2 regions of the Vibrio sp. 11986-1-5 genome follow, and region 1 is predicted to be linked to the other one. Evidence: predicted binding sites of a transcription regulator. Region 1 holds the regulator's gene; the other holds the start of a gene.
What was found. The regulator MetJ, encoded in region 1, represses methionine synthesis genes. The targets are predictions, from matches to a motif close to TTAGACNTNTANANGTCTAA.
Positions count from the first base shown of each region.

Region 2: a site for MetJ is predicted at 3,638-3,657, ahead of AACS00_RS11695 (MetQ/NlpA family ABC transporter substrate-binding protein). Genes of this name have one in related genera too.

Region 1 covers NZ_CAWNVW010000051.1:152,862-176,964, forward strand. The annotation lists gene hslU (HslU--HslV peptidase ATPase subunit) at 1-866, opposite strand, end outside; gene hslV (ATP-dependent protease subunit HslV) at 905-1,459, opposite strand; gene AACS00_RS13750 (SPOR domain-containing protein) at 1,648-2,190, opposite strand; gene cytR (DNA-binding transcriptional regulator CytR) at 2,311-3,312, opposite strand; gene priA (primosomal protein N') at 3,623-5,824, opposite strand; gene rpmE (50S ribosomal protein L31) at 6,070-6,288, shown strand; gene AACS00_RS13770 (malic enzyme-like NAD(P)-binding protein) at 6,510-7,796, shown strand; gene metJ (met regulon transcriptional regulator MetJ) at 7,863-8,180, opposite strand; gene AACS00_RS13780 (O-succinylhomoserine (thiol)-lyase) at 8,381-9,547, shown strand; gene AACS00_RS13785 (bifunctional aspartate kinase/homoserine dehydrogenase II) at 9,547-11,952, shown strand; gene metF (methylenetetrahydrofolate reductase) at 12,209-13,102, shown strand; gene zapB (cell division protein ZapB) at 13,169-13,411, opposite strand; gene glpX (class II fructose-bisphosphatase) at 13,710-14,717, shown strand; gene pfkA (6-phosphofructokinase) at 14,813-15,775, opposite strand; gene fieF (CDF family cation-efflux transporter FieF) at 16,027-16,935, opposite strand; gene AACS00_RS13815 (CpxP family protein) at 17,109-17,624, opposite strand; gene AACS00_RS13820 (response regulator) at 17,852-18,538, shown strand; gene cpxA (envelope stress sensor histidine kinase CpxA) at 18,538-19,917, shown strand; gene AACS00_RS13830 (tRNA (cytidine(34)-2'-O)-methyltransferase) at 20,001-20,474, shown strand; gene AACS00_RS13835 (cold-shock protein) at 20,668-20,880, opposite strand; gene AACS00_RS13840 (FxsA family protein) at 21,145-21,639, opposite strand; gene aspA (aspartate ammonia-lyase) at 22,173-23,621, shown strand; gene AACS00_RS13850 (anaerobic C4-dicarboxylate transporter family protein) at 23,841-24,103, shown strand, end outside.
Region 2 covers NZ_CAWNVW010000050.1:1,572-9,735, reverse strand. The annotation lists gene AACS00_RS11710 (methyl-accepting chemotaxis protein) at 1-1,762, shown strand, start outside; gene AACS00_RS11705 (sulfate ABC transporter substrate-binding protein) at 2,096-3,085, shown strand; gene AACS00_RS11700 (carboxymuconolactone decarboxylase family protein) at 3,190-3,537, opposite strand; gene AACS00_RS11695 (MetQ/NlpA family ABC transporter substrate-binding protein) at 3,679-4,482, shown strand; gene soxR (redox-sensitive transcriptional activator SoxR) at 4,647-5,093, opposite strand; gene AACS00_RS11685 (VOC family protein) at 5,208-5,618, shown strand; gene AACS00_RS11680 (hypothetical protein) at 6,022-6,663, opposite strand; gene AACS00_RS11675 (hypothetical protein) at 6,827-8,164, shown strand, end outside.

The DNA of each region.
Region 1 (24,103 bases):
GTACTTCCTTCAATCAGTGGTAATAAATCACGTTGCACCCCTTCACGAGACACATCAGGGCCAGAGCTTTCACCGCGCTTACAAATTTTATCAATTTCATCGATAAACACGATGCCGTTGTTCTCAACGTTGTAAATAGCTTGCTCTTTTAACTCTTCTTGGTTAACCAGTTTCGCCGCTTCTTCTTCAACCAAGGCTTTTAAAGCCTCTTTGATTTTCAGTTTACGCTTTTTCTTGGTATCACCAGCAAGATTTTGGAACAGCCCTTGCAGTTGATTGGTCATCTCTTCCATACCAGGAGGAGCCATAATTTCAACGCCCATTTGTGGTACGGCAACGTTAATTTCAATCTCTTTGTCGTCTAACTGGCCTTCACGAAGTTTCTTGCGAAACACTTGGCGAGTCGATGATGACTGCTCGGTTTTTTCTGATTCTCCCCAAGCATCACGCGCAGGAGGCAACAGAACGTCAAGCACTCGTTCTTCCGCCAATTCTTCAGCGCGAAACTTGACCTTTTCCATCGCCTGTTGATGGGTTAATTTAACCGCGACATCAGTCAGATCGCGAATAATACTTTCGACTTCTTTACCAACATAACCCACTTCGGTAAATTTCGTCGCTTCTACTTTGATAAATGGTGCATTGGCTAGCTTAGCTAAACGGCGAGCAATTTCTGTTTTACCCACCCCTGTTGGACCAATCATCAGAATATTTTTCGGTGTCACTTCCACCCGTAAACTTTCTTCAAGTTGCATACGGCGCCAGCGATTACGCAATGCAATCGCCACGGCACGTTTGGCTTTCTCTTGACCGATAATATGGCGGTTTAGTTCGTGAACAATTTCACGAGGCGTCATTTCAGACATCATCAATTCCTTACATTCAGTACAGAGTTCACACCAGATTATGCGTTCTTTTCAGGCAATAGCGCTGCTGGTATTTCTAGTTCTTCAATGGTGTGATGGTGGTTGGTAAAGACACAAATATTGCCAGCAATATTCAACGCTTTTTCAGCAATTTCACGCGCGTCTAATTGAGTGTTTTCCAACAACGCGAGCGCTGCGGCTTGAGCATAATTACCACCAGAACCAATCGCAATCAGATCATGTTCAGGCTGAACCACATCGCCATTACCAGTAATGATCAATGATGTGGTTTCATCAGCAACCGCTAAAATGGCTTCCAAACGACGTAAAGCACGATCACTACGCCAATCTTTAGCAAGCTCAACCGCTGCTTTGGTTAAATGACCTTGATGCATTTGCAATTTACTTTCAAAACGCTCAAATAGCGTGAAGGCATCCGCGGTACCACCAGCGAATCCAGCCAGAACTTTATTGTTGTATAAACGACGAACCTTGCGCGCATTACCCTTCATTACGGTATTGCCAAGCGAGACTTGGCCGTCTCCTGCAATCACAACTTTATTATCACGACGTACAGATACAATGGTAGTCACGTGAGGACCTCTTTATTATTTCACTGGGTGTTTAAGGTATATGAGGATGCGGAAAAACGATTTCAAGGTAAGGGGAAACTGAATACAGAAAAAAGGCCAACGCGGTCATTTTCTCACATCTTACGAAGAAGATGCGAGAGAAAGTGACTCGTTAGCCATCTTGCAAGGTTCAATCACCTAAATACTGTTTATTGTGATTCTTTCCATATCGCGCAAGGCTCAATTTTAGCCCGCTGTAAACGGTGGCGATCTCGCTCAGCATCTCGTTTTAATGGATACGGTCCTAACACAACTCGAAACCAACTGCTATTTTCAGTTTTACGAATGTTGCTCTTCAACCCTTGAAAAGCAATCTCGACCTTACGCGCTTCTGCTTGTTGCAAGGTTTTAAATGCCCCACACTGCATGATGTACGGGATCTCCGACAGTTGTTGCTCCTTAGCGGTCACTTCAATTTCACGCTGAGGCAGACTCTGCACATAGTCCCACTTTTCCGTCGGAGGTGGCGGGATCACTCGTGCAGGTGGCGTCGCAGGTTTAACCGGAGAAACGGTTTTGGCTGGTGGTGCAGGCGGCTCAGGTGTTTGGTTTAGCCAATACAGCCCATAAACAAACCCACTGAGTAGGATTAACGCGATCAAGCCACTGCGCCAAGGTTTTCGGCGCGTTGTCGTTTTTGCGGTCGACTTCTTTGGACTACGACCCCTTCTTACATAATCTTTATTAGCCACGATTCAATTCAAACGCTGACAATTGTAGCGCCATGGTAAAGGAGTTTGGCGTCGGATAACAGCGTCAATATGTAAGCAACGCTGCTTATCCTCTGCAAACCCGCCCAATCAGGACAATATTTACCTTGGCGGCGCGGCACTGGATCTCACTACCAGATGAGTTTCTAACAACCGTGATCCAGCCTGCACATCACGCCCTCGCAGTAGTTCAAGCATCATCAACATCGTTTGTCGGCCAATTTCATAACGTGGCTGACAAATCGTCGTTAACGGTGGATCGCAATACTGAGCAAACTGAATATCGTCAAATCCAACAACGGATAAGTCTTGCGGTACTCTTAAGCCTAAGCGCTTCGCCTCTTGCATCGCACCAATCGCCATTGCGTCATTGTGACAAAAAATCGCACTCGGTGGCTCAGATAGTGCTAACAACTGTCGCACGGCTTTAGCACCGGATTCAAAAGAGAAATCCCCAATAACCGTATAGGTTGGATTTTTGACCAATCCAGCTCTACGCAGCGCTTGCTGATAACCTTGCTGACGAAATTCACACAACACAGCGCCTACTGGTCCGCTGATTTGAGCAATTTTTTTATGTCCCATCTGAGTAAGATAGTTTACCGCCTCAAACGCTGAAGTAAGGTTATCAATATGCACCGTCGGCAGTTCTAACTCTGGGGCATATTCACAGGCCATCACCATCGGTGGCAGATTTTTCTGTTCCGCTTTACTGACATCAAACGGCAGATCAGCACCAAGCAATAGCATACCGTCAGCTTGCTTGGTGAAGACTAAGTTCACAAACGAGCTTTCACGCTTCTTTTGTTGGCCACTGTCACCAAGCAGCACCAAATACCCATGTTCCATCGCCACATCTTCGATACCACGAATGATCTCGGTGTAATAAGGGTCACAAATATCGGGCACAATCACCACAATGGTTTTTGATTCATTACGGCGCAGATTTCGCGCTAAAGAGTTGGGGGAGTAGCCAGCTTCAAGTACCGCCTCTTCCACTCGTTTACGAGTCGTGGTGGATACTTTCTCAGGATTCATCAACGCACGAGATACCGTCGCGGTAGAGACACCTGCCAACTGGGCAACGTCCTTCATTGTCGCCATAAATTTTTAACCCTCTCTATTTTCTCTCAATACCTAAGCCTAATAAACGTTATCGATAAAACGACCCTCTTTATTATGGAGCCATAGATTGGTCGACGAAAACGATTCACTGAACGTATAGTGCCTCTAGTTTATTTCTTTCCATAGAGAAAGTTACGGCTTAAGTAACATTTTTTGCATTACAAATATGATATCGATCACAGCAAGTGATTTTAGTTGCGCAAATAAAACTCACTGCTATTTAGAACCACTAAAAACCGCGCTCAGTCAGCACTACTATCAATAAGCATCAGCGAGTGAGAGGCGAGATTTAACTCAAATCTTGCGGCTCAATATCCAAAGACCACCGCACCTTACTCGCTAAAGGCAATAACTGAATGGCGGTTTTTGAACTGGTTAATATTGCCTGCATCGTGCTGCGTGAAGGGGTTTGCAATAACAGTTGCCAACGGTGCTTACCCGCTCGCTTAGCCAGTGGTGCTGGTGTTGGTCCTAATACTAGCGAGGCTTGATCAAACAACGGATGCACTTGTAAGGTTTGCCGAACTTGCCTTAAGAAGGTTTCCACCACCGATGACTGATTCGCTTCAGCGCGAAACAGCGTTAAATAAGTGTATGGCGGAAGTTGAGCGACGTGCCGCTCAGCAAGAGCGGTTCGAGCAAAATGGTCGTAACCTTTATGCAGTAGCGCTTGTAATAAGCTGTGCTCAGGATGATGAGTTTGCAAAACCACTTCACCTGGTTTACTTGCCCTTCCCGCACGACCAGCAACTTGAATGAATAACTGTGCCAAGCGCTCTGGAGCACGAAAGTCACTGCTGTACAGCGAACCATCTACATCCAATAGCGCAACTAAGGTCACATTGGGAAAATGGTGTCCTTTAGCTAACATCTGCGTACCAATCAAAATTTGATACTGATTATTGTGGATAGCGGTCAAGGCGGCTTCTAAACTGCCTTTACGCCTAGTGCTGTCTCGATCAATTCGAATCGTGCGATAATCAGGAAATAACTGAGCAAGCTGCTGTTCAAGTTGCTCAGTCCCGACCCCAACAGTCACCAACTGATGTGAACCACAGCTTTGACAGTGCTGAATCACCGGACGTTGCGAGCCACAATGATGACAACGGACCTCGTTACTGTATTGATGATAAGTGTAATAAGCATCACAGCGCTGACAATCGGCAATCCAACCACATTCGTGACACATCAAGGCGGGAGAAAAACCACGCCGATTAAGAAACAGCAGCACTTGATTGCCTTGCTGTAAATGACGACGCATTTCGGCGATCAACGGCGCAGAAAGTCCGCTCTCTAAATACTCGCCTTTAATATCCAATACGCGATTTTTCGTCGGCACAGCGTGCCCCGCTCGCTCGGTGAGTTGCAGATGATAGTACTTACCCGTCAACGCATTATGCAGTGTTTCTAAAGCAGGCGTTGCCGAGCCAAGGACAATCGCCACTTGCTCAAGATTGGCTCGCATGACAGCGACATCGCGCGCGTGATAACGCAAGCTGTCTTGCTGTTTATAAGAAGTATCGTGCTCCTCATCAACAATAATAATCCCGAGAGCAGCAAAAGGCGTCAATAAGGCTGAACGCGTACCTATAATAATCCCCGCTGCTTTATCTCGTGCCGCTAACCAAGCATTAAGACGCTCAGTGTCATTTAATCCTGAGTGAATCACGACCACAGGCACGGTAAAACGCTGACGAAAACGTTGGATAGTTTGAGGGGTTAAACCTATCTCAGGCACTAATACTAAGGCTTGTTTGCCTTGTTCCAAGATAGGTTTGATTAAGTTTAAGTAGACTTCGGTCTTACCTGACCCCGTGACGCCTTGCAATAAATAACACCCAAAACCCGGCTGACTGTTCACCGTCGCAATCGCAATCGCCTGCTCTGGGTTTAATTTCGGTTTATCCACGGGAGCTTCAACATTAGCCGGCCAAGGTACGATCTGCGGAGCTTGTTCCTGCACCTCAATCCACTGCTTCTCAAGTAAAGCATTTAACGTGCTACTTGAGACCGCTTCATCCAGCAGCGTTTGATGAGATACGGGGCCCGCTTGCAATAACCACATAACCTTGGCCTGCTTAATGGCACGACCAAAACCTTGAAATAGTTGATTACGCCCTTGCTCAGTCAGTCGCCACTCCTTAGTCACCGCAAATTGCGCCGCTTTGCCCTTACGCAACGCACTTGGCATCGCGTTAGCTAGCGTTTCTCCCAAAGGGTAATGGTAATATTGACTGCACCACTGCAATAACCCGTAGAGTGTTTCTGACCATAACGGTTGTGTATCTAACACCGCATGCAGCGATTTCAATTGATGCAGAGGAAAATCGGATTCAGACACCAACGCAATGACTATCCCCACTAAGGTTTGGCGACCAAACGGAACCGAAACCCGTCCGCCAATCGCAGGAGACATGCCATCAGCAATTAAATAATCGAAGGATTTATCAAGAGGAACCGGTAAAGCAACACGAGCAATAGTGGGGCGCATAACCATCCGTTAGCAATTTAAAGAAGCAGAAAACACAGTCTACTGGATGCTAACTAGAAATTCGACCAACAAAAGTGGTGAAAATAGCGTCGAAAGCAGTTGATCCGATGGCGTGGATTCATTAATATATCGCGCCTTAAAGATGCTTGGCAAATCGGTTTGGCATCTGCATATTATCATTAACATACGTGTGGTGTCCGGCATCAGATCCGGATAGCGACACGGCCTACATTTGAGGTTATCCCATGAAAGCTGGTATCCACCCAGAATACAAAGAAGTTAGCGCAACTTGTTCTTGCGGCAACGCATTCACTTTCAAGTCTACTTTAGCAAAAGAAAGCATCTACCTTGACGTATGTGACAAGTGCCACCCATTCTACACTGGTAAGCAACGTATCGTTGATACTGGCGGCCGTGTTGATCGCTTTAACAAGCGTTTCGGTGCTCTATCAAGCAAGAAGTAATTATTACTTTAAGCGCAAGTTATACAAAGAGAACGCTACGGCGTTCTTTTTTATTGCCAGTTTTAGTGTGCTTTACTTGGTCGTCATTAGCACTCAGCTGGTCTTATCAGTCTTCATCTTACCGATTTGATGGTTTGTGATCGCAATCCCACCTAGGCAGCTCAATCGACATCCTTTAGAATCATAGCTTCGTTGATAACATTATAAGAGAAGCTCCCCCTATGTCTGATGATCATCGCCAAGACCTCTCGCCACAAGAAGCATTTCGCCAACGTGCTCTTGATTACCATGCACTACCGACTCCAGGTAAAATTGGCATCGCCTTAACCAAGCCGGCCGATTCAGCCAGTGACCTAGCGCTGGCCTATAGCCCAGGCGTAGCAGAACCGGTTCGTGAAATCGCCCAACAACCTGATAACGTGTACAAGTATACCGCCAAAGGCAACACGGTCGCCGTCATCTCTAATGGCACGGCAATTCTTGGCTTAGGCAATCTTGGTCCGATGGCATCAAAGCCAGTAATGGAAGGTAAAGCGCTGCTCTTTAAACGTTTTGCTGGCCTTGATTCGATCGATATCGAAGTCAAACATCGTACTATCGATGAGTTTGTCGATACCGTTGCCAACATCGCCGATACCTTTGGCGGGATCAATTTAGAAGATATTAAAGCGCCAGATTGCTTTGAAATTGAACGCCGTCTCATCGAGCGCTGTGATATTCCTGTCTTCCATGATGATCAACACGGCACCGCGATTGTGACCGCCGCTGGAATGCTCAACGCGATTGAACTGCAAGGCAAACAACTCAATGAATGTATTATTGTTTGTCTGGGTGCGGGCGCTGCAGCAGTCGCTTGTATGGAACTATTGATTAAATGCGGTGCGATGCGTGAAAAAATTTACATGCTGGATCGTAAAGGCGTCATCCATACCCGCCGTGACGATTTAAACGAATATAAACAATTATTTGCCAACAATACCGATAAGCGCACTTTGGAAGATGTGATTGCCGGCGCCGATTTGTTCCTCGGGGTTTCTGGCCCGAATTTATTGCCACCAGAAGCCCTAGCATTGATGGCTGATAAACCCGTCGTCTTTGCTTGCTCCAACCCCGATCCAGAAATCAAACCTGAGTTAGCTCATCAGGTGAGAAACGATTTAATCCTCGGTACTGGGCGCAGCGATTACCCCAACCAAGTGAATAATGTGCTGTGTTTCCCATTTATTTTCCGTGGTGCATTGGATGTTCGCGCCAGCGAAATTAATGATCAAATGAAACGTGCTGCTGTCGATGCCATTCGTCAATTAGCGAAAGAGCCGATCCCAAGCGAAGTACTCAAAGCCGCTGGGGTAGAAAAGCTTAGCTATGGCGCTGATTATATTATTCCAAAACCAATGGACCCACGCTTACTACCACGAGTCGCCAAAGCGGTCGCTCAAGCCGCCGTCGAGTCCGGCGTGGCGCGTATCGACATGCCAGAAAATTATATGGCAGAAAATTGTCGTTAAGGTGACCTTATAGCGACCCTCGATCTAAAAAAACCTAGCGTAGCTAGGTTTTTTTGTCGACATCATTCAATCATCGTACGCTTCAAACTCAATACCCATTGCGGTCATCAAAGCTTTAGCTTCGCTTGGAATATCATCAGGCCTATCTTTACGTAAATCTTCATCAGTCGGTAACGGCTGTCCCGTATACGCATGCAAAAAAGCTTCACACAATAATTCACTGTTAGTGGCGTGACGTAAATTGTTGATTTGTCGGCGAGTTCGTTCATCAGTAAGCACTTTGAGTACCTTCAACGGAATGGATACCGTGATTTTTTTTACCTGCTCACTCTTTTTACCATGCTCCGCGTAGGGGCTAATATAATCGCCATTCCAGTCTGCCATTGCGCACCTTCGTTGTGTGAATTTGAGTCTACTAATCAAAGTCCCTAATTTTAGCGGGATTTACTGCCATAAGCAAAGACATATAGACATCTAGATGTGTTGACGTCTTCTTTTTTGATCAGTAAAGTGTGACTCTAGTGACGACGAGATCCTCCCTCTTCCGTTAGCCCATTTATTGTAGATTCAGAAAGGAAGCCACTATGACCACTCGCCAACCTGCCACCATTGCCGTTCGCACAGGAATAGAATCGGACAGCCAATACCATGCGGTGGTACCACCGATCTATCTATCGACTAACTTTGGCTTTCCAGCCTTTGGTGAAGTGCCTACCTATGATTACACCCGCTCAGGCAATCCAAACCGTAGCTTACTGGAACAAACCCTAGCGGATCTCGAAGGGGGACAAGCGGCGATTGTCACCAACTGTGGAACCTCGGCTATCAATCTGTGGATTTCGACCTTTTTGTCTCCTCAAGAGTGGATTGTCGCTCCTCATGATTGTTATGGCGGCACCTATCGACTGCTCAATTCACGAGCGAAAAAAGGCGATTTTAAAGTCTTGTTTATCGATCAATCGGATCCGACTGCGGTCAGTGAGGCGCTGGCGCTAAAACCCAAACTGCTGCTGATAGAAACCCCTTCCAACCCTTTAGTTCGAGTGGTCGATATTCAGCAGCTCTGCCAACAAGCCAAGGCAACTAATACATTGGTGGCAGTAGACAATACGTTTTTAACTCCCATTTACCAGCAACCTATCGCCTTAGGGGCGGATTTTGTCATTCACTCCACCACCAAGTATCTCAATGGGCATTCTGATGTGATTGGTGGCGTTATCATCAGCCGAACAGCCGAGCATGGCGAACTATTAGCGTGGTGGGGAAATTGCCTTGGTTCGACTGGCACCCCGTTTGATAGTTATATGACTTTGCGCGGCTTACGCACTTTATCGGCCCGAATGCGCGTTCACGAAGAGAGTGCACAACAAGTACTCGCTTACCTACAAACTCAACCACTGGTTGGACAAATTTATCACCCGAGCTTGGTCAGCCATCCCGGCCATGAGATTGCTAAACAACAGCAAAGTGGCTTTGGTGCCATGCTCAGTTTTGAGTTTGCAGGTACCTTTGAACAACTCAAACACTTTGTCGGTGCATTAGGTCTGTTTTCTTTAGCGGAATCTTTAGGCGGGGTGGAAAGCTTAATTTGCCATCCCGCCTCGATGACGCATCGGGCTATGGGGGAGATTGCCCTTGCCGAAGCTGGCGTCGGCCAACAACTGCTGCGCCTCTCTGTCGGATTGGAGGCCGCTAGCGATCTGATTGCCGACCTTGAACAAGCCTTTAAGCAAGCACAGGAAAAAAATTAATGAAGCAGCAATTACATAAATTTGGCGGTAGTAGCCTAGCCGATCGTGATTGCTACCTAAACGTGGTGGATATTTTACAGCAGTATTCGCAGCATCATGATCTAGTGGTCGTCTCTGCCGCTGGCAAAACCACCAATCAATTAATTGATTTTGTCAGTCACCTTGAAAAAGATGCCCTGACTGCACATCAACAACTGCAAGCCATTCGCCAATATCAAACGCAGTTAATTGACGAATTATTGAATGGCGATATCGCCAATCATCTTATGACTCAGCTCAATCAGGAGTGCTCTCAACTGGCCGCGCTCACCGCTCCATTGAACTACGCTCAGCAATCCGCGGTACTGGCGCATGGTGAGGTATGGTCGGCGCGCTTATTGGTAGCACTACTCAATCAGCAACAATTACCCGCTATTGCGCAAGATGCCCGTGCTTTCTTACGCGCCGAAACCGGACCACAACCCGAGGTTGATCGCGCTCGCTCCGCTCCTTTACTTAAAGCGATTCTCGCCCAGCATCCGCAGCAGCGCATCATCATTACCGGCTTCATTGCACAAAATAGCGCAATGGAAACGGTTCTGCTTGGACGTAATGGTTCCGATTATTCTGCGACCATGATTGGTGCTCTCGCGGACGTTGAACGCGTCACCATCTGGAGTGATGTCGCGGGAGTATACAGTGCAGATCCAAGAGTGGTGGATGATGCCTGTTTATTGCCACTACTGCGCTTAGATGAAGCCAACGAACTGGCTCGACTGGCCGCGCCAGTACTGCATAGCCGAACTTTACAGCCAGTGGTGCAAAGCACTATGGAACTGCATTTACGCTCTAGCCATCAGCCAGAATCGGGCTCAACACGCATTGAACGTATTCTTGCCTCTGGGCGAGGAGCAAAAATCATCACCTCTTTGGAGGATGTGCTGCTGATTGAATTGACGCTCGCCGCCGGACAAGATTTCCAACGCCTACAACACACGGTATTAGCACATCTCAAACGGGCTCAACTTGAGCCATTGGCCTTTGAAGTGCAAGCCGATCAGCATCAACTGCGCCTTGCCTACACCAGAGAAATGGCCAGTGATGTATTTGGTTATTTACAGGACTCGGCACTCGCTACCGAGAGTAAACTCAAAGAAGGTTATTCACTATTAGCTGCCGTAGGTGCAGGCGTCACTCGTAACGCGCAGCACAATCACGGTTTTTACCAGCAACTGAAAACCTGCCCAGTTGAGTTTATCTGCACAGCGGAATCCGAACTCAGCTTAGTGGCAGTATTAAGACAAAATACATTAACCGAAAGGGTCATTGGCTTACATAAGCAGCTGTTTCAAGCCCAAAAACGCGTTGCCTTAGCGCTCTGCGGTAAAGGTAACATTGGTAGTAGTTGGTTAAAGCTGTTTGCAGATCAGCAAACCGAATTAGAAAAACGCTACGGCATGCAATTTTCATTAGTCGCGATCATCGATAGCCAAACCTTTTGGTTTGATGAGGCTGGGATCAATCCAAGCCAAGTTGCGGCTCGATATCAAGATGAAGCACAACCCAATGATGGTCAGCGCTGGCTGCAACAGCTCGGTGAACTGCGTAACTATGATGAGGCCATTGTCTTAGACGTGACGGCCAGCGAACATCTAGCGCAGCAATATTTAGCCATGGCGCAGCATGGTTTGCATCTGATCAGTGCCAATAAAGTCGCAGGATCAGCCAATGGAGAATACTACCATCAAGTCAAACATGCTTTCAGCAAAATTGGTCGCCATTGGTTATACAATGCTACCGTGGGAGCGGGCCTTCCCATCAATCATACCGTTCGCGATCTGCGTGAAAGTGGCGATGACATCACCGCACTGTCCGGAATTTTCTCCGGCACACTGTCGTGGCTGTTTCAACAATACGACGGCACCACCCCATTCAGCGAACTGGTTGAATTGGCTTGGCAACAAGGGTTAACGGAGCCAGATCCACGCCATGATCTCGATGGTTCAGATGTGATGCGTAAACTGGTTATTCTGGCCAGAGAATCAAGCTTAGAGATTGAACCTCAGCAAGTCAAGGTGGAATCTTTGGTCCCAGAGGCACTACGCCACTTATCCTTAGATGAGTTTCTTGAGCAAAGTCATCTACTCAATCAAAGCCTTGCTGAACGGTTAGCTCGTGCCCAAAAAGAACATAAGGTTATCCGTTATGTGGCTCGTTTAGAGAAAAATGGTCAAGCCTCGGTTGGCGTAGAAGCCGTGGAGCGTGACCATCCACTGGCTAATTTACGCCCTTGCGATAATATTTTTGCGATTGAAAGCAAATGGTACCGAGATAATCCACTGGTGATTCGAGGCCCTGGTGCAGGACGTGAAGTCACCGCTGGTGCGATTCAATCGGACCTAAACCGTCTCGCAAGTCTGTTATGAGCGAGTATTAATACTTTTCCTTATCTTTATATCGTACTCACTCAACACGTCTCCGTTTGCAATAAACAGGGACGTGTCAGCCACACTCACCCCCTATCCGCTTAAGCGGGTGAATTTTACTCAGCATCAACATGAAAAACCTTCATACTAGTAATATTGACATTAAAATCGATTCATTACATTCTGTAGACATATGGACGTCTATACGTAAAGAATGTTGTGTTTGCGTTGTGGTCGTTAGCACAGGGAGAGAAAAATGGGATACACGCACGCCAGTCATATCGATGCTTTAAATCAAAGTATCGCTGAAGTTTCAGATATCAATGTCTCGTTTGAGTTTTTTCCACCTAGTACACCGCAAATGGAAGAAACCTTGTGGAGCTCGGTGCATCGCTTAAAAGATCTTAAACCGAAATTTGTCTCCGTGACCTACGGAGCCAACTCTGGTGAGCGTGACAGAACCCACTCGATCATCAAAGCCATCAAAGATCAAACGGGATTGATTGCAGCGCCACATCTCACCTGTATTGATGCCAGCCGCGAAGCGTTAATCACCATCGCCGATGACTACTGGCACAATGGCATTGCCAGTATTGTCGCCCTACGTGGGGATATTCCACCGGGTGGCGGCAAGCCGGAGATGTACGCCGCTGACTTAGTTGCTCTACTCAAATCTTGCCACGATTTTGACATTTCCGTGGCCGCCTTTCCTGAAGTGCATCCAGAGGCGAAAAGTGCCCAAGCCGATCTGCTCAATTTGAAACGTAAAGTCGAAGCGGGAGCCAACCGAGCCATCACTCAGTTCTTTTTTGATATTGAGAGCTATCTTCGCTTTCGAGACCGCTGCGTTGCAGCAGGTATCGATGTCGAAATCATTCCCGGTATTTTGCCCGTTTCGAACTTTAAACAAGCTGCGCGCTTTGCCGCGCAAAACCACGTTAAAGTGCCGCAGTGGATGGCCAAACAATTTGCCGGATTAGATGATGATCCGATCACCCGACAATTAGTCGGTGCTAGTCAGGCAATTGATATGATCAGAGTGCTAAGCCGTGAAGGAGTGAAAGATTTTCATTTTTACACCTTAAACCGCGCCGAAATGACTTACGCGCTTTGCCATACTCTTGGTGTACGCCCGATGACTACCGCTTAACCAAAGGGCTATAACCACAACGCCGAACAAAGTTCGGCGTTGTTAGCTATCAATAACGGCTGGAGATTACTCAACCTCTTCCATCTTACCAAGCAAGCTACGAATGCGCGTTTGCCATGCAGCATGCTCTTGTTCCATTTCTTGCGCTTTTTGCTCAAGCGCTGCACGGCTGGCTTTTAATTCATTCGCTTCTTGCGTGAGCTGTTGTTTCTCTTCTTTCAGCTCTTCCACTTCCATTTGCAGTAAGGCGATGGTATCAACCGCAGTTTGAATTTTTGCTTCGAGTTGTTCTAGTACTTCAAAAGACATGTGACTTACCTTTGTTTATTCCGTGATGTGAATTCAATTCACTCTATTTAACCATTCTACTCAGCGATGCGCAGAGAAACACTTACTATATTCGATCTTGTTCGCTATTCGGTCAAAAAAACAACGCAATTGACGCTATCTTTACTTCTCACGCTCAAAGAGAGCTTATCTCGCCCTTAAAAGACAAAGTTTTGATCCACTACAAAGCTTACGGCGCTAAATAGCAAACGTTTACTTATGAGTATGCTAGAATCCGCGCAACTTTTTTATCCTCTTTAAATTGGTGGTTGGAGTAAGCATGAAACGCGATTTAGCAATGGCTTTTTCTCGGGTAACCGAAGGTGCAGCACTGGCAGGTTACAAATGGCTTGGCCGAGGTGATAAAAACGCGGCTGACGGCGCAGCCGTAGAAGTGATGCGGATTTTATTGAACAAGACAGAAATCAATGGCGAAATCGTTATTGGTGAAGGAGAGATCGATCAAGCTCCGATGCTCTATATCGGAGAACAGGTCGGCTTAGGTGGTGACGACGTCGATATCGCTGTCGATCCCATTGAAGGGACACGCATGACCGCAATGGGTCAATCCAATGCATTAGCGGTATTGGCAGCGGGAGAAAAAGGCAGTTTTCTCAAAGCACCGGACATGTACATGGAAAAACTTGTCGTCGGTCCTGGAGCCAAAGGCTGCATCGATTTAAATAAACCATTAGCCGACAATTTACAGGCCATCGCTACCGCACTGGATAAAGCTTTACACCAACTGACGGTGGTGACTCTGGCGAAACCGCGTCACGATGCCGTGATACGTGAGATGCAGCAAATGGGTGTGCGTGTTTTTGCGGTGCCTGATGGCGATGTGGCCGCATCAATTCTCACTTGCATGCCGGACAGTGAAGTCGATGCCATGTACTGTATTGGTGGCGCTCCTGAAGGGGTAATTTCTGCAGCGGCGATTCGAGCATTAGATGGTGATATGCAAGGCCGGTTGTTGGCTCGCCATCACGTTAAAGGCGACAGTGAAGATAATCGTATTTGGGGCGCCAAAGAATTGGCTCGCTGTGCCCAAATGGGGGTGCAAGCTAACCAAGTACTGGCACTCCATGATATGGCACGCAGTGATAATGTCATTTTCTCAGCCACAGGGATCACCAAAGGCGATTTATTGGAAGGGATTAGCCGACAAGGTAATATCGCGACGACAGAAACACTACTGATCCGTGGTCGCTGCCGGACAATTAGACGAATAAAGTCCATCCACTACTTAGAGCGTAAAGATAGTGATGTGTTACCGATGATTATTTAACACCTTAGCTGAGATTTAAAATCATAAAAAAGACCGCATCGCGGTCTTTTTTATTGGATAGTGATTTTTTCAGTCTGAGATAATCATCAAACGTCTTAAAATAACTCTTCAGCTACTTTGTACAAATCTTGGCGTACCGGACGCTTCATGGTTTCAATCGCTTCGATGATATCATGATGCACCAGCTCTTCTTTTTGGATACCCACGCAACGACCACCGTGTCCTTCTAGCAACATATGCACCGCATAGTTACCCATACGTGAAGCTAAAATACGGTCAAATGCGGTTGGTCGACCACCACGTTGAATATGCCCCAGTACCGTTGCACGCGTTTCACGACCGGTTGATTTCTCAATCTCTTTTGCCAATTGGTTAGCGTCTGTCATCAGCTCCGTTAAGGCAATGATCGCGTGTTTTTTGCCTTTTTTGATCCCGTCTTGAATATTAGAAATCAACTGCTGCATATCCAAACCCGTTTCTGGCGTGATGATGTACTCACAACCACCGGCAATCGCTGACATCAGGGTTAAATCACCACAGTGACGGCCCATGATTTCTACAATGGAAATACGTTGATGTGAAGAAGACGTATCACGCAAACGGTCGATCGCGTCGATAACGGTATTGATCGCCGATAAATAACCAATCGTGTAATCGGTACCCGCGATATCGTTATCGATCGTGCCTGGTAAACCAATGCAAGGGAAACCCATTTCAGTCAGTTTTTTTGCGCCCATGTAAGAACCATCACCACCGATCACGACTAAAGCATCGATATTATGCTGCTTTAAATTCTCAATCGCTTTTAGACGTACTTCTTCATTACGAAACTCAGGGAAACGAGCTGAGCCTAACATAGTCCCGCCTTTGTTGATCACATCCGAAACGCTGTAGCGATCCAGTTGCTTAATATTCCCTTCGTAGAGTCCAAGATAACCATCATAGATACCATAGACACCTAAACCTTCACCTAATGCAGTACGAACAACGCCACGAATCGCTGCGTTCATGCCGGGCGCATCACCACCACTTGTCAAAACACCGATATTTTTAATCATGCTCACCCTCGATTTTTTGAGAATTCAAAACTCATTTTTAGTCGTGCTCATTCAGACCAAACAAGCAACAAAATTGTGCGATATGTTACCTCGCCCGATAAGGAATACTACTGTTATTTGAGCGTTTTTTTGTAACTTTATTACTTATGTAAGAGTATTACAGCTTTATCCTATCGCTTCGTTGATTCATATCAGAATACTGTTTTTTAATTAAACTGACTGAAATATAGTCAAGTTGAGCGCTCTTTGCCTTACCACGTCGATAATTTTTGTTTACGTTCCACGTTAAACACGACAGAGTAAGGATCTTGGTGAATAATCACATCCGCACCGGGAAATAGGTGGCGTAATTTTTCCTCAACTTGATCAGAAATGCGATGGGCTTCAATAAGCGGAATATGATCATCTAATTCGAGATGCAATTGAATGAATCTGACTGGTCCAGCCATGCGCGTTCGCAATTGATGAACCCCTAACACACCATTGACCGACAAACAGGTGGATCGGATCTGGGCTAATTCGTCATCAGGAAGCTTTCTATCCATCAGTGTTTGCACCGCCTGATAAGCCATGCCAATCGCACTATATAAAATGTATAAGCCTATCCCAATAGCAAAAATCGCATCGGCTTGTTTAAAACCCAACCAACTCAAACCCAGAGCCAAAATAATCGCCGCATTCATATATAAATCAGTTTGGTAATGCAAAGAATCGGCGGCAATCGCTTGGCTGTTGGTTTTTTTGACCACATAACGCTGAAACGAGACTAAGCCAAAGGTCACCAATAAAGCAAATACACTGACATAAATGCCATATTCTGGCGATTGGAGTTCGTGAGGGCGGAAAAAACGCTCAACCCCATTGAGGAGTAAGAAACACGCTGAACCGGAGATAAACATCGCTTGCGCTAAGGCCGCTAAAGATTCGGCCTTACCATGACCAAAGGTATGTTCTCGATCGGCTGGTTGCAGGGCATAACGTATGACAATTAAATTGACCACAGAGGCGGCAATGTCGAGTAAAGAATCCACCACTGAAGCAAGTAGACTGACCGACCCAGTCATCCACCACGCGGCTATTTTAACCACTAATAAACCACTGGCTACAATGGTGGCGGTCCATGCAGCCAGTGTTACTAAGCGAGCGTACTCTTGTTTCATTATTGTCCACCGAGACTCAATAAACCCATGCACATGATATATTCTGAATGCTGAGTGATAAAGTGGCCTACCCTTGCCTAGTTATTTTGCAACACAAGGAGTGAAATTAACCACCCTACACCAGCACATCGATTGCATCAAGTTAGCAGAGTAACCGCTGTGGTGGAGTTTATTTAAGCTCGGCCTTTCCCTTTCGCGCCATCTTTAGGTCCACGTGGCTCATCACCTTCTCGACGATACTTTTCCATACACTCTTGCTGTAAAGTCTGTAGCTGGGTCTTTTGCTCATCGGTCAAAATACTCATCATTTGATGACGCTTCTCCAACATATTTACTCGGCGTTCTACCTGTTTATCGACCATCTGTTTAGCCAGATCGTTAGCCGCAGCGCGATCAAAATCCGCGGAGAGCATTAACGCTCGCTCTTGTTCACGCAAGGTACTCATTTCATCACGCGAGCCACGACTACGCTGATCTTGCATGGCTTGGCGATGCGCTTCGCGCAAGGCTTTTAGCTGGCTCTGCTGTTCTGTGGTTAAGTTCAGTTGACTGACGATACCTCTTTCACTGTGTAAACCACATCTTTGATGCTCAGTATGCTTGCCCTTACCATAAGCCAAGGCTCCGGCACTACCGAGGGCCAAAGGTAAAGCGACTGCAGCGAGAATCATTTTCTTAGTCATATTCATCATTATTTCCTCTCAATAGTTATCGTTGATAAGCTTAGTCTTCCAAGCTTGCTACGATGGGAGAACTGCCCAAGCAGCACTTAATCAAACAATACAAGTTGACGAGTAAAGTGGCGTGTAGAGAGCGTAAAGAATCGTAAATAGTCACAAACACCCCATTATCTCAGCCCATTTCGCAGTAAACTATCCTCATCCAGCAAGAAAGTAATATCGGTAACGAGGCAGCAATGGCACATATTCTTCTGATCGACGATGACACCGAACTCACCAATCTACTCAAAGAAGTCCTCAGTTATGAGGGGTTTGACGTCTCTGAAGCCAATGACGGTCAATCCGGTTTGGCGGCGCTTAACGATGAGGTTGATCTGATTTTATTGGATGTCATGATGCCTAAACTCAATGGTATGGAAACCTTGAAGAAACTGCGTGAAAACTGGGCGACTCCGGTCCTGATGTTAACCGCAAAAGGCGAAGAAATTGATCGTGTGATCGGTCTAGAATTGGGAGCCGATGATTACCTTCCCAAACCATTTAGTGATCGCGAATTGCTCGCTAGAATTCGAGCGATTTTACGCCGCACGCAGCATCAACCCGTGCATAAATCCTCCGATGTGATTGAGTGTCAAGACATTCAAGTTTATCCCGGCAAACAAGAAGCCTACTGCCAAGGCCAACTGCTCGACTTAACCACTACTGAATTTGCCCTATTAGGCCATTTTGCCCAAAATCCAGGAGAAACCCTCACTAAAGAAATGCTCAGCTTGGATGTGTTAGGCAAACGACTGGCCGCTTTTGACCGAGCGATTGATATGCATGTCTCGAATTTGCGCAAAAAATTACCAGAACGACTCGATGGTAAACCTCGAATCAAAACCTTGCGTGGTCGTGGCTACTTAATGGTGGCGGAAGAATAATGCGCTTACCCAAACTCAATAGTCTTTATGGCCGTATCTTTGCCATTTTCTGGCTAACCATGTTATTGGTGGTGATCGCGGTGTTATCTTTACCGCATCTTGATCCGCGTAAATCACGAGATATTCCTTCCGAAAGTTTACAACGGATGCGCGAATATCAGCAAATCTTGGAAAAACGCTTTATCCGACAGGATGACCTTTCGCGGATCATTACCGAACTAGAATCAGGCAGTCACCATAGTTCGCGACCGCGCTTTTTTGTTACCGATCAAGACGGTAATATCCTCACCACAAAACGGCATGAAAATTTTCAATTAAAGGCATTAAAAAACTTTACCACCAGTATTGAGTCTGTAGATAAACCGCAACAACGTTTGTATGGTCGCTATATGATCGCTGGCCCAGTCGCTATTCAATTAGCAGAGCAGAATCTATTACTGTATATGGGGATGCGTTGGGATCAACCTCCGCCATTTCTACTAAGACTATTTGATAAACCGCTGCATCTGCTGTTGTCGGTTATGCTCGTCAGTACTCCTCTACTACTTTGGCTCGCTTGGGCATTAAGTCAACCAGCCCAAAGACTCGCACTCGCCGCTCAGCGTGTTGCTCGAGGTGAATTTGTCGTGGACCCCGCTCTGGAAAAAGGCACCACAGAATTTCGTCAAGCCGGGCGCAGTTTCAATCGAATGGTGCAAGCCGTTAACCAAATGATTTCCGGTCAACAGCGCTTGCTATCCGATATCTCCCATGAGTTACGTTCACCGCTAACTCGTCTAAGAATGGCCAATGCTTTAGCCAGTCGTAAACAAGGAAACAGTAAAGAGCTAGAAAGAATCGATACTGAAGCGCAACGTTTAGAACGCATGATCGGTGAACTACTTGAGCTGTCTCGCATGCAGACCAATAGTCATTTAAGTCGCGAGATACAACCGTTGTCTAGCTTATGGGAAGCGTTACTCGATGATGCACAGTTTGAGGCCGAGCAAATGCAAAAACAGCTGCTCCTCGACCCGATTCCTGATCAATACATTTCAGGTAATCCACAATTATTGATGAGTGCATTAGAAAATGTCGTCCGCAATGCGATTAACTACAGTCAAGATCGGATTCAAGTTAGCTTTCGTTGTGTGGCACAACAAATCATCATCACCATTGAAGATAACGGACCAGGCGTCCCAGATAATGAACTGAGTGAAATTTTTCGACCATTTTATCGTGTATCGACCGCAAGAGACAGAGACAGCGGAGGGACAGGGCTAGGGTTAGCGATAACGGAGAGTGCAATCCGTCAACATAGTGGTCAGGTTAACGCAAGCCGAAGCGATCTTGGCGGATTAAAAGTGCAAATCACCCTACCGCTTCACCGTGATCAATAAGCGATAGAGCGAATCGATAAGATCAACATCTGACGTTCGGTACAGTATACTAGCGGGCTCTATTAATAAGGAAAAGCTCAACCATGTTTGACATCGCCCTCTATGAACCTGAAATCGCCCCTAATACGGGAAACATTATTCGCTTATCCGCTAATTGTGGTGCGCACTTACACCTCATAGAACCGTTAGGATTTGATTTTGAAGAAAAGAAGTTACGTCGAGCGGGGTTAGATTATCATGACCTTACTCGAGTCACCCGCCACCAAAATTATCAAGCGTTTCTCGATTACTTAACGGCTCGTGGTGAATTTCGACTGTTCGCCTGTACCACAAAAACCACAGGTCATCACGTTGATGCTCGGTTTCAAGCTGGGGATGTATTGTTGTTTGGCCCAGAAACTCGTGGTTTACCCGCCGAGCTCATTCAAAGCTTACCGATGAGCCAACGCATTCGGATCCCAATGATGCCAGATGCCCGAAGCCTCAACTTATCCAATGCCGTCGCCATCATCGCTTTTGAAGCATGGCGCCAATTGGGCTTTTCTGGCGCTCAATAGGCGGGTCACGGCTAACTTGCGACAAAACGATCATCGTTAACGAATTTCCCTTACGTAGCTTGATACGACTCATTCGGCTCAAGCTTCAATAATACGATAAGAGAAAAACTGAATACGCTTAGAAGACAATAATGACAGACAGCAAAAAGGCCGCCTAGGCGACCTTTGTATAATCTGATTAAGTATCAGTTAATTATAGAGTTACAACTTGAGCAGCTTGTAAACCTTTTTGACCGTTTTCAACGATGAATGATACTTTTTGGCCTTCAGTCAAAGTTTTGAAACCTTCAGAAGCGATTGCGTTGAAATGTACGAATACATCAGCGCCGCCGTTGTCTTGAGATAGGAAACCAAAACCTTTAGTTTCGTTGAACCACTTTACTGTACCAGTTGCTTTGTTAGACATAATTTGTCCCTTATATAGAAATTCATAGGATTGCTGCGCACTTGCGCAAGGTGCTAAAGCATGAATTATTTAATGTAGCTAATCATGTAAGGGAAATATTAGGATAACAACTTTTACGATGGGATTCTAAGAATTTACTTTTACTTTTGATTTTCATTAATAACTCTTAACTATAGAGCCGGATAACTATAAGGCTTTCACTCTTATTAAGCAAACGTTTTATTCAAAAATAACCAAATAAACTCAAATCTCCGAATAGAACAATCAATTGAGTCGATTCGAGTCGTCCCGCCGATGCTCCTTTTGCTCTTCTTTATACTCATACTCACCATCAAACGTCTCACCCTCAGTATTAGGTCGAGATTGTGATGATTGATGAGAGAACGAGTCAGGACCACTCATGGTATTCACAACCAAATACCCCATTAGGTAATGAGCCAAACGCGCCCTTGGAATAGGCAGCAAAACGAGCATGCCGATTCCATCAGTAATGAATCCAGGTGTCAGTAATAAAACACCAGCGACGGCCAACAACATACCTTCGATGATTTGCTGTGCCGGCACTTCACCGCGTTGCAAACGCTGCTGGACCGACAGGAACGTCAATACACCTTGACTACGCACCAGTATCGCCCCAACCAAAGCGGTAAATAGGATTAAACCAAGCGTTGGCCATAACCCTAAAAAACCACCGAGCTGAATCAGCACCGCAATCTCAATAATTGGCAGGGCAATAAATAAACATAATAAAATAAGCAAGCTAGCTTCTCCTTAATTTAGCCTTACCTGACACACCGTCTGGAAACCTAACACCTCCACCATGTGTTGACGAGTCTATGGCAACGACCATCCACCATCCACCATCCACATTTTTCAAATTAACGTGATGCCCACGTAACTGCAACTTTGTTACGTCATCAGTCTGTCATTTATCGTCATCGACCAGACTCTCCCAACCAATCTATTCAGCTCAATCATACGGTTGCAATTACCCTTCAACTCAGAGTGAGATTACGCTGATAAATATTCTATAAAATAATTCTTATTTTCAATATGTTAACTTTCCATTAAACGAATTCGCTCAAACCATGAGATCTTAGCTAAAGATCCCGAATCTCTACGCGGCTATGCACCGGAAAGGTGATCCAGTTCCTATTTTTTATCTACTGGTCAAGTATGATTAGCCAAGAAGTCAGGACAGATTTTCCCAGCCAACCATTCTGGTGAACGGATTCTTAAGACAGAGATGGCTAAGTGTGACTAATCAGAACAATTATCTTAAGGATCCTGTGATGGCTACCCTATCTGAAACCCCTATTACGAACCAAGCAACCCGTATCGAAGAAGACCTACTCGGCGAACGCCATGTTCCTGCCGATGCTTATTATGGTATCCATACCCTGCGGGCGATAGAAAACTTCAATATTTCTAATGTTACGATCTCAGATGTCCCTGAATTTGTTCGTGGCATGGTCATGACCAAAAAAGCGGCCACACTCGCCAATAAAGAACAAGGCGTGATCCCGAAAGATGTCGCTAACTACATCATTCAAGCCTGTGATCTGATTTTGGAAACCGGTAAGTGTATGGATCAATTCCCTTCCGACGTTTTCCAAGGTGGCGCAGGTACTTCAGTGAATATGAATACCAATGAAGTGATTGCCAACGTTGCTCTTGAGCTGATGGGTAAACAAAAAGGCGAGTACCAGTTCATTAACCCTAATGACCATGTCAACAAGAGCCAATCGACCAACTGTGCTTATCCAACCGGATTCCGGATTGCAGTTTATAACAGCATCCTAAAACTGATTGAATCGATTGAATACATCAAAGCTGCTTTTGAGCTTAAAGCCGTTGAGTTTAAACAAATTCTCAAAATGGGTCGTACTCAGCTCCAAGACGCCGTACCTATGACGGTTGGTCAGGAGTTTCATGCTTGGGCTGTGACGCTGAATGAAGAGATCCGCGCTCTACAATATACCTCTAAGTTATTATTAGAAGTTAACCTTGGTGCGACGGCCATTGGTACTGGTTTGAACACTGCACCAGGTTATCAAGCGTTGGCAATCAAATATTTAGGTGAAGTCACTGGCCTAGAAGTAGTGCCCGCGGAAGATTTAATTGAAGCGACGTCCGACTGTGGCGCTTATGTTATGACTCATGGTGCGCTGAAACGTTTAGCGATGAAGCTATCAAAAATCTGTAACGATTTGCGCTTGCTCTCTTCTGGCCCTCGTGCAGGTTTCAATGAACTGAACTTGCCTGAATTACAAGCGGGTTCATCGATCATGCCGGCCAAAGTTAACCCCGTCATTCCTGAAGTGGTTAACCAAGTGTGCTTTAAAGTCTTCGGTAATGACAACACCATTACTTACGCCGCAGAAGCGGGACAATTGCAGCTTAACGTTATGGAACCTGTGATTGCGCAAGCGATGTTCGAGTCTATCTCCTTACTTTCTAACGCTTGTGTTAACTTACGTGATAAGTGTGTCGATGGCATTACGGTAAACAAAGAGATCTGTGAAGGTTATGTATTTAACTCGATCGGTATCGTCACTTACCTTAACCCTTACATCGGCCACCATGAAGGTGACATCGTGGGTAAAATCTGTGCCGAAACGGGCAAAAGTGTCCGTGAGGTCGTGCTGGAGCGTGGCTTGCTCACCGAAGAAGAGTTGGATGATATTTTCTCAGTCGACAACTTGATGTACCCTAAATACAAGGCAAAACGTTACGAGTAATTAAATTTACTCCACAAGAAGGCTCTGATTCAGAGCCTTCTTGGTTTTTGCCAAATGGAAAGTCGCTAAAACTTATTCTAAATCATGGTAATTCATCAAAAGTATTGGCTGCCTTCCATTGCGACTAAAAAATAAGATAAACCTATGAATTCACAGCCTCGCGTTAAGATAACACTGGGCGATAAAGCGGATTTTCCCATAATCTTTTAGGAGTATAAGATGTTCATAATTGAGTTCCTTATCGTATTAGGATGTATCCTAATCGGTGCAAGGATTGGTGGTATCGGACTAGGTGTCATGGGGGGGATTGGTCTTGCCATTCTCAGTTTTGTGTTTGGTATGCGTCCAACCAGTCCCCCGATTGATGTCATGTTGATGATCATGGCAGTGGTAGCGGCCGCTGCCTCGATGCAAGCCGCTGGAGGTTTGGATTACTTAATCAAAATCGCCAGTAACATCTTGCGTAAAAATCCTCGCCATAT
Region 2 (8,164 bases), on a different contig from region 1:
CAGCCGTAATTTACAGCAACAGCTACAAACTCAATCGAGCTCAATTTCTAATTGGATGGATGAGCGAAAAACCATGCTGATGGCCACCGGAAAGGTTTTGGAACATCGAGATCCTTTGTCTGCTCTAAAACAACTCAGTGATGGCGGTGGTTTTTTAGCGGCGTATTTCGCACGTCCTGATGGCTCTGCGGTGTTTTCTGATGAATGGCAACCACCGAGTGATTACAATCCATTGACTCGTGAATGGTATCGTTTAGCGGCTACGCAGAGCGGCGTTGCGACAACGGCACCTTATGAAGATGCGCTAGATGGCCAAACCAGTTTAGTGGTCACCTTTACTCATGGCCTAGGTAATAATGCTAGTCGCGGTGTGTTAGCGGGGGATATTCCTTTAACCTTTATTATTGATACGGTACGTGCGATTGCGCCAACACAAAACAGTTTTGCCTTTTTAACCGATAACAACGGCACCATTATTGCTCATCCGAATCCAAACTTGAGTTTAAAAAGCTTACGTGATTTGAACCCCAGTTTAACGCAAAACATGTTAAGTGATATTCAACGTCAAGGTCATCGCGAGCTCACGTTGCAAGGCCAAGCCATTTATCTCACCAGTCAGGCAATACCGGGTACCAACTGGTCGCTGAATATTGCTCTCGATAAACAAGATGCCTTATCGGGTATCTATAGCATGATCCGTTGGACAGTTATTGCGGTGCTATTGATTGGTCTGGTTGCCACCGGTGTGATGTGGATTTCTAGCGCTTCAGGGTTTAGACGTTTACAAGAAGTCAGCTTGGCAATGACCGATATCGGTCAAGGAGAGGGGGACTTAACCAAACGGATCGAAGCGCATGGCAGCGATGAAATTGCCACTATTGCCAAAGCGTTTAATACCTTTGTTGAAAAGATTCATCTGTTGGTGAACGAAGTCAATAATACCGCTCAATCGGTGTCGGCGGCTTCCAGCACTTTGGCACAAGTGACACGACAAAGCGCAGGTGTGGTCGCTCAGCAAAGTTCAGAAACGGATCAGGTCGCGACCGCAATGAATGAAATGACCGCCACCGTACAAGAGGTTGCGAGTCATGCCAGTGAAGCGGCAAGTCAAGCCTCAGCAGCAGATAATGAAACTAAACAAGGACAAGTGTTACTGCGCGATACCTTACAACAATTAAAACATTTGGATGACACCTTGCAAGGCAGTAGTTCAACGATTGCAGAGTTACAAACTGGGACGCAAGATATTGTTGGCATGCTGGATGTGATCAGCGCCGTTTCTGAACAAACCAATTTACTCGCCTTAAACGCGGCGATTGAGGCAGCCCGAGCGGGAGAGCATGGCCGTGGTTTTGCGGTAGTTGCCGATGAAGTGCGTGGATTAGCGGGTCGTACACAGCAAAGTACCCAGCAGATCCAAGAAGTGGTTGATCGCCTATTTAAGCAAACGGAAAATGTGGTCAATGTGATGGCTCAAAGTCGCTCCGCCGCGCAAACTACCGTGACGAAAGCCGAAGATATGGCCGCTCGTTTAGAGCAAGTTAATCAAGCGATTACTTTAATCGCCGATATGAACTTACAAATAGCCACTGCGGCAGAAGAGCAATCATCCGTGGCTGAGCTGATTAACCAAAACGTGGTGAATATTAATGATTTATCATCACAAACCGAGCAGGCATCGCATCAGTTAACCGAGGCGACGCAAACTCTTACTGAGCAAGCGGATCAACTTCATCAACAAGTTTCACAGTTTAAAATTTAGTCAGCGATTACCGTCAGTGTTATCTAAAAAGGGGCTTTAGCCCCTGATGCCGCTCACCTTAAGTGAACGGCATCAGGGGGATGGTAGTCATAACAATGTAAATTGTGATATCCGTTGCAAAATCCTGATCGTACCAACACAGAATAGATTGAGAATGCATCCGTTTTGCTGGTTACCAGATTGAATTTCCAAGGTGTGCTCAAGTTAATATTGAGGCCTGTTAGGCATGGTTTTAATATTCCAAAAAAGAATACGAAATCGATTTATGTTTCTAACTTGGTTATAAATGTTGTGCTAATTTGCTTGTCGCATATTAACTAAGGAAGATGACTCATGCGTACATGGCTACTCGCTCTATCTCTATTCAGTGTTTCTCAACATACCTTGGCAAAAGATTCCGTGTTATTGAATGTTTCTTACGATCCGACCAGAGAGCTTTATCAACAATATAACGCCGCATTTGCCACTTATTGGCAAGCAGAAAACGGAGGTAATGTCACAGTTAGGCAATCCCACGGCGGATCAGGTCGACAAGCGGTTTCCGTGATGAATGGTATTGAATCCGATGTCGTGACTTTAGCACTCGCTTATGACATTGATGCGATTGCCGAGGGGGGAAGAATTGCTCCGACTTGGATTACTCGTTTACCCTATAATTCAGCGCCTTATACCTCGACGATTGTATTTTTAGTGCGTGAGGGTAACCCCAAAAATATTCGAGACTGGGATGATCTCATCAAACCTGATGTGGAAATCATTACGCCTAATCCGAAAACCTCGGGTGGTGCTCGCTGGAATTATCTTGCCGCATGGGGATATGCTTTAGATCAGTATCAAGGTGATGAAGAAAAAGCGCAGCAATTTGTTAAGTCGATTTATGACAATGTCAGCGTTTTAGATACTGGTGCACGTGGTGCTTCGAACACGTTTGTTGAGCGACAAATAGGCGATGTGTTGATTGCTTGGGAAAATGAAGCTCTGCTCGCGGTGAACAAATTAAATCATCATGGCTTACAAATCGTAGTTCCGAGTCGCTCTATTCTTGCTGAGCCTACGGTGAGTTTGGTTGATCGAGTAGTCGATAGAAAAGGAACTCGTGAGGTAGCACAAGCGTATTTGGAGTATTTATATTCTCCAGTTGGCCAAGAGATTGCAGCGCAAAATTTTTATCGACCAAGAGATCCTGATATCGCTGAGAAATATACGCAAGTGTTTCCTCATTTAATGCTATTTACTATCGATGAGGTGTTTGGCGGTTGGCAGCAGGCACATCAAACTCATTTTGCACAAGGCGCAACATTCGATCAAATCACTCGTCGTTGATAATACGTTGATTGATAAAAATGATATAGCCATAAGTGGTTGGGGATTGTTGCTGGAAAGCGTTTACGCTTATCTCCCCAACCTATTTTAGCTTCAGCCGTTATTTATTGTGATTCAGCGGCAAACTCTTCAATTGCTCCCAGTGCTTGAATGCCATAAGTTAAGGAAGGGCCGCCTCCCATCAGTACAGCAACATCGATCACTTCAACCAGCTCGGCTTGTGTCGCTCCAGCTTTTAACGCCGCAAACACGTGAGCGGCAATACAGCCATCACAACGTGCCGCGATAGCTATACCGAGTGCAATCATCTCTTTGGTTTTCAGATCCAGCTCACCAGGAGCCATAGCGGCTTTATGTAATTGCATAAACGCAGATAAGGTATCAGGGCTTTGCTGTTTATAAGATTTACCTAAGGTATTGTTATCTTTGAGTAACTGAGAATAAGATTTCATACAACCTCTTTGTTAGTTTTTTCTAAATAAGATTAACCTAATATAAAGGGCGACATAATAAAAAGCAAATCGAGTTGCGAATTATTCTATTGCGTTTATTATGGACGTCTAGAAGTCTTTGTTTTTTTGTGGGTAGAAAGGATGCTGAAAATGAAAAATACGATTCGTTGTGCGTTAGCGATAACATTACTGCTGGGGCTGACGGCGTGCGGTCAAAAAGAACGCTCTGAAATTAAGGTCGGAGCAACCGTTGGGCCACATGCTCAAGTGGTTGAGGCTGTGGCTAAAGAAGCGGCTAAACACGGTTTAACGGTAAGAGTTGTTGAATTTTCTGATTTTATTACTCCCAATGCCGCACTGGCCGATGGCAGTATCGATATAAATAGTTATCAACATCAACCGTTTTTAGACAACTACAATCGTAATCATGGGGCAAAGTTAGTATCGATTGGTAACTCGATTTTAATGCGGATGGGGATTTATTCTAATCGTCATGAGTCATTACAAGACTTACCTGATAATGCACGGGTTGCGATTCCCAATGATCCGACTAACGGTGGACGTGGTTTACTGCTGTTAGCGGATGCGAATTTAATTACGCTTCGTGATGGTGTCGGTTTCAATGCAACCCCAAGGGATATTGTTGAAAACCCGAAAAACTTGCGGTTTCTTGAAGTCGATGCTGCTCAGTTACCGCGAACGTTAGATGAAGTTGATGCGGCGGCGATTACGATGAACTATGTGATGTCGGCTGGTATTGATCCTAAAAAACAGGGGATTTTTCTTGAATCCAATCAAGCACCATTGGCGGTAATGGTTATTGCCACTCGTGAAAATGAGCAAGACAACCCTTTGTATCAACAGTTTGTACAGATTTTTCAATCGGCCGCGGTGAGTGATTTTCTTGCCGAAACGTTTAACGGTACGATTGAGCCAGCTTATTAGATGGCTATTTTAAGTTTTTGAATAGGAAGCGATAAGGCTATCCCCTCCTTGTTTACAGTGGCAGCGATATTGGTTACGTTCGTTTTCCCCAAAGCCTAGAGTCTATCTAGGCTCATCGGCCCTATGGATTACCTCGATCACTCTATGCCTTGCTGCTGTCTTCCTTATTTTATATGGCACTGCTCTAAAAGCACGGGTCCAGTCCCTAATTGGGCCAGTTTGTCTTCTGGATTATACAGTGGGCAAGTTTGCATCGATAAACAGCCGCAGCCGATACAACCGTCAAGCGTATCGCGCAACTTTTCCAATCCAGCAATTCGTTCATCCAAGCTCTGTTTCCACTGTGCTGATAGTGCTTGCCAGTCTTTTTGAGTTGGCGTCCGACTATCGGGTAATGTTGCTAATGCTTGCTGTATTTCTGCCAGAGAAATCCCTAGCTTCTGAGCTGCTTTTATCACGGAAACACGACGTAAAATATCTTTACGATAAAGGCGTTGATTACCTGCGTTGCGGTCACTCTTAATCAGTCCCTTACGTTCATAAAAATGCAGTGTACTAATACTTACCCCACTGCGCTGTGCGACTTTCCCCACTGTCCAATCGTTTGACATCTTGTGCTCAGCCCCGTCTTTTGTACATTTTTCTATAAAAAATCAAAAAACACTTTACCTCAACCAAGGTTAAGGTTTTAGCCTGTATCTTCATCAAGCACAAGGAGAAGAACGATGAAAATTGAACACATTAATCTAGTAATAAAAGATCTAGAACAGTCATTGCATTTTTACCGAGCCGCTTTCCCACATTGGAAAATACGAGCGAAAGGTGGAGGAGAGTGGTACGGAAAAGCCAGAACTTGGGTACATTTTGGCGATGAAAATCATTATCTTGCGCTCAATGAGTTTGGCGAAGGGAGGAACAGAGATCGTACTGGGCACAGTGTTGGCTTAGCGCATTTTGCTTTTGAAACTCAAAACCTTGATGCAGTGATCGTACGTTTAGAGCAAGCGGGTTTTGAGATTGCTGATAATGGAGCTAATGAGACTTTTCGTCGTAATGTTTACTTTATTGATCCCGATGGGTTTGAAGTGGAGTTTGTACAATATTTAAGTGATTTACCTAATGAGCGTAATACTTAGCTCGATGAAGTAGAGAAAGCGAATAGATAACGTTATTAGATGCTAAGTTGTTGATTTAACGTTATTGCAGGCAAGAAAAAAGACGTCCTGAGACGTCTTTAAACTATGAATTGGTGGGCTGGCGTAAGTTGATTTTGATTTTTAAATTATTGTTTTTAATTTAATTTAATCGATTTGACTTTTAATTTGGTTCCTAAGATGGTTCCTAAAAATGATTGCTTCGCGTAATCTCAGTGATTTTTATCATTTAGCTGAAGGTACCATATCAAGTGCTTACTATGAGAGGTTTTTCTCGTTCTAGCATGAACAGCTTTATTGAATAGTAAAAGTGCCCTGCCGAAGTTTTGTTAGATCGCCAAGTTTAACCCCATTATTCTTGCTGTTGAGAACTGATAGTAGACTGTTATTTTTTTCGTATCTGATGAGAAATTTCAAACTTTTGATTGTGTGTTGGTGGTTTCTGCGAGGCTTTATTCTCCGCTTTTAAGCCGGTAATTTCTTTTTTTAAGATTGCATTTTCCGATTTCAAGTCTGCAATTTCCTTTTTTAGTTCATCAATATCCAATAGCTCTTCTAGAAGTGAATCAAGTACGTGCTCTTCTCGTTCCAATTTCGGAAGTAAAAGACTGGCTTCGAATTTCTTGTTTTTGTTGTTCTTGATTAGTTTAACTGCTGCCACAAGCGTTTCATTCACTACGTATGTTTTAGATACATTCAGTCGTTTCGATAGGTAGTCGAGAGATTTTTTCGCATTTTTAGACAACGAAAATGTTGACGTTTGGGATCGGTTTGAATGGCTACGCCAAGCACTTCTTAACAAATTTACCCGATATTTATCATCGTTGCTTATCGACTCTTTATTAGTCCAATTGTTGATGAAGTCCTGAGCAAATCTAGTGTCGAGTCGGGACCTATCATGTGTCCCCTTGTTAGCTAAATCTTCTATCCATGCATGCCTTTTAGCATAACTTCTTAACCAGGTTACCATCTCTCGGTCATCTGCATTGAACCAACGCATTCTGCTTTTGAGTGATTTTTCAGTCATGAACATCTATCCCATTCGTTTATGCTCTACTGATAGTATACGTAAAAAATAAACTTTAAAACAATAATTTAAATATGTTTTAATTTTGTGATTAATGTGGTTTTAAATCTTGTGTTGTTTTCTTATTATTGATTTATAAATAGGGTATATATGGTTGTATCTAGTGCGTGTTGTTGAGTTTTTATCTGAGATTGGTCCACTTTCTCCTGAAGGGAGATACTTATTTTTGGCGATAATATTCGAGCGAATGAATAGCTGGGAAAATAGGATCGACGTATCCGTTTCACGTCTCCGTGAAAGTTTTGGAGTATCCCATAAAGTCGTTTCTGAACTGCTTGAATATCTTCAATCTCACCGTGTAGGTGAGGTTATAAAGGTAAGGCATGGGAAGCACGAGTTCACTTTTGATTCTGTCTATATCGACTCATGGACGGAGAGGGGCTTTCTATCCGTCCATGAGGCGTTTACGGAGGTATTTTCACCAGAAGTTAAGACTGCCTTAAAGGAAAAAGAGCTAAAACTTAGGCCCTCAAACCTTCTTTTGATCGGGATATTTATCCTTCATGCAAATAAATTGGGCTTTATTCAGTCATCCGCAACTGGAAATGAAGAGCTATTGAGTGAAGTGAAAATACGACGCTTAATGGGGGGGATTAATCAAAGCCGTCTGAAATCTCAACTAGCAACACTACGCAGCATTGGATTTATCAGATGTGAGGCTGGTGGTGGAGTATGTCCGATCTACTTCGGCAAGTTTGGAAAGCGTTATCAGATAGATTTAGACTTTCTGTCGGCGAGGAAAAACACAAGGAATGCCCTATTTGTTGATGAAAAATTAAAAAACGTCAGCGACTTTATTTATGATACTCCCAAATGTTACCTGACCTATAGTGAGTTCAACGGGTGTTCTTTGAAGTATGAATTTGATTTTGAGCTTTCTTTCAAACTATCTTTTTTGATTGGCAAAAAAAGAAACATACACAGGTGGCTCAACAGATCGAATTCAGAACGTATAAAGGCGACCTATTTTGTTGATGGCTTCAACTTGTCACGATTAAAACTAGCCCCCTTTTTAAAGGAGAATGAACTCACTTTGGGTGTCTTGGCTAAGTTAGAGCTCTTGACTGCTTTTATACTAGTAAACCATTTTCAATCCCTAACTATGGTAACGTATGAAAAACTGAAAGAGTTACTTGTGTCAGACTCTGAGCTTCAGCAATTTTTTCAGAAAGACTCGATATTTACTCAGAAATATCTTCATGAACAAAACGACCTTGATTTGTTAAAAGACGAATATTGTTTTTGGAAGAGTTGTTTGATTTCTCTTTCTTTAGGACTTGCAATGTCATTAGCAAAAGCGATTAGAGGGCACTGTGGTGTAGAGGCTGATCTGAAAATGATAAGTCTCTTGATTCATGATTTTCAGCATTATACAGAGGCATTGGCTAAGTATCCTTCCTGTAACATTTCTGCGTCATATATTGTTGAAAATGTCACCTAT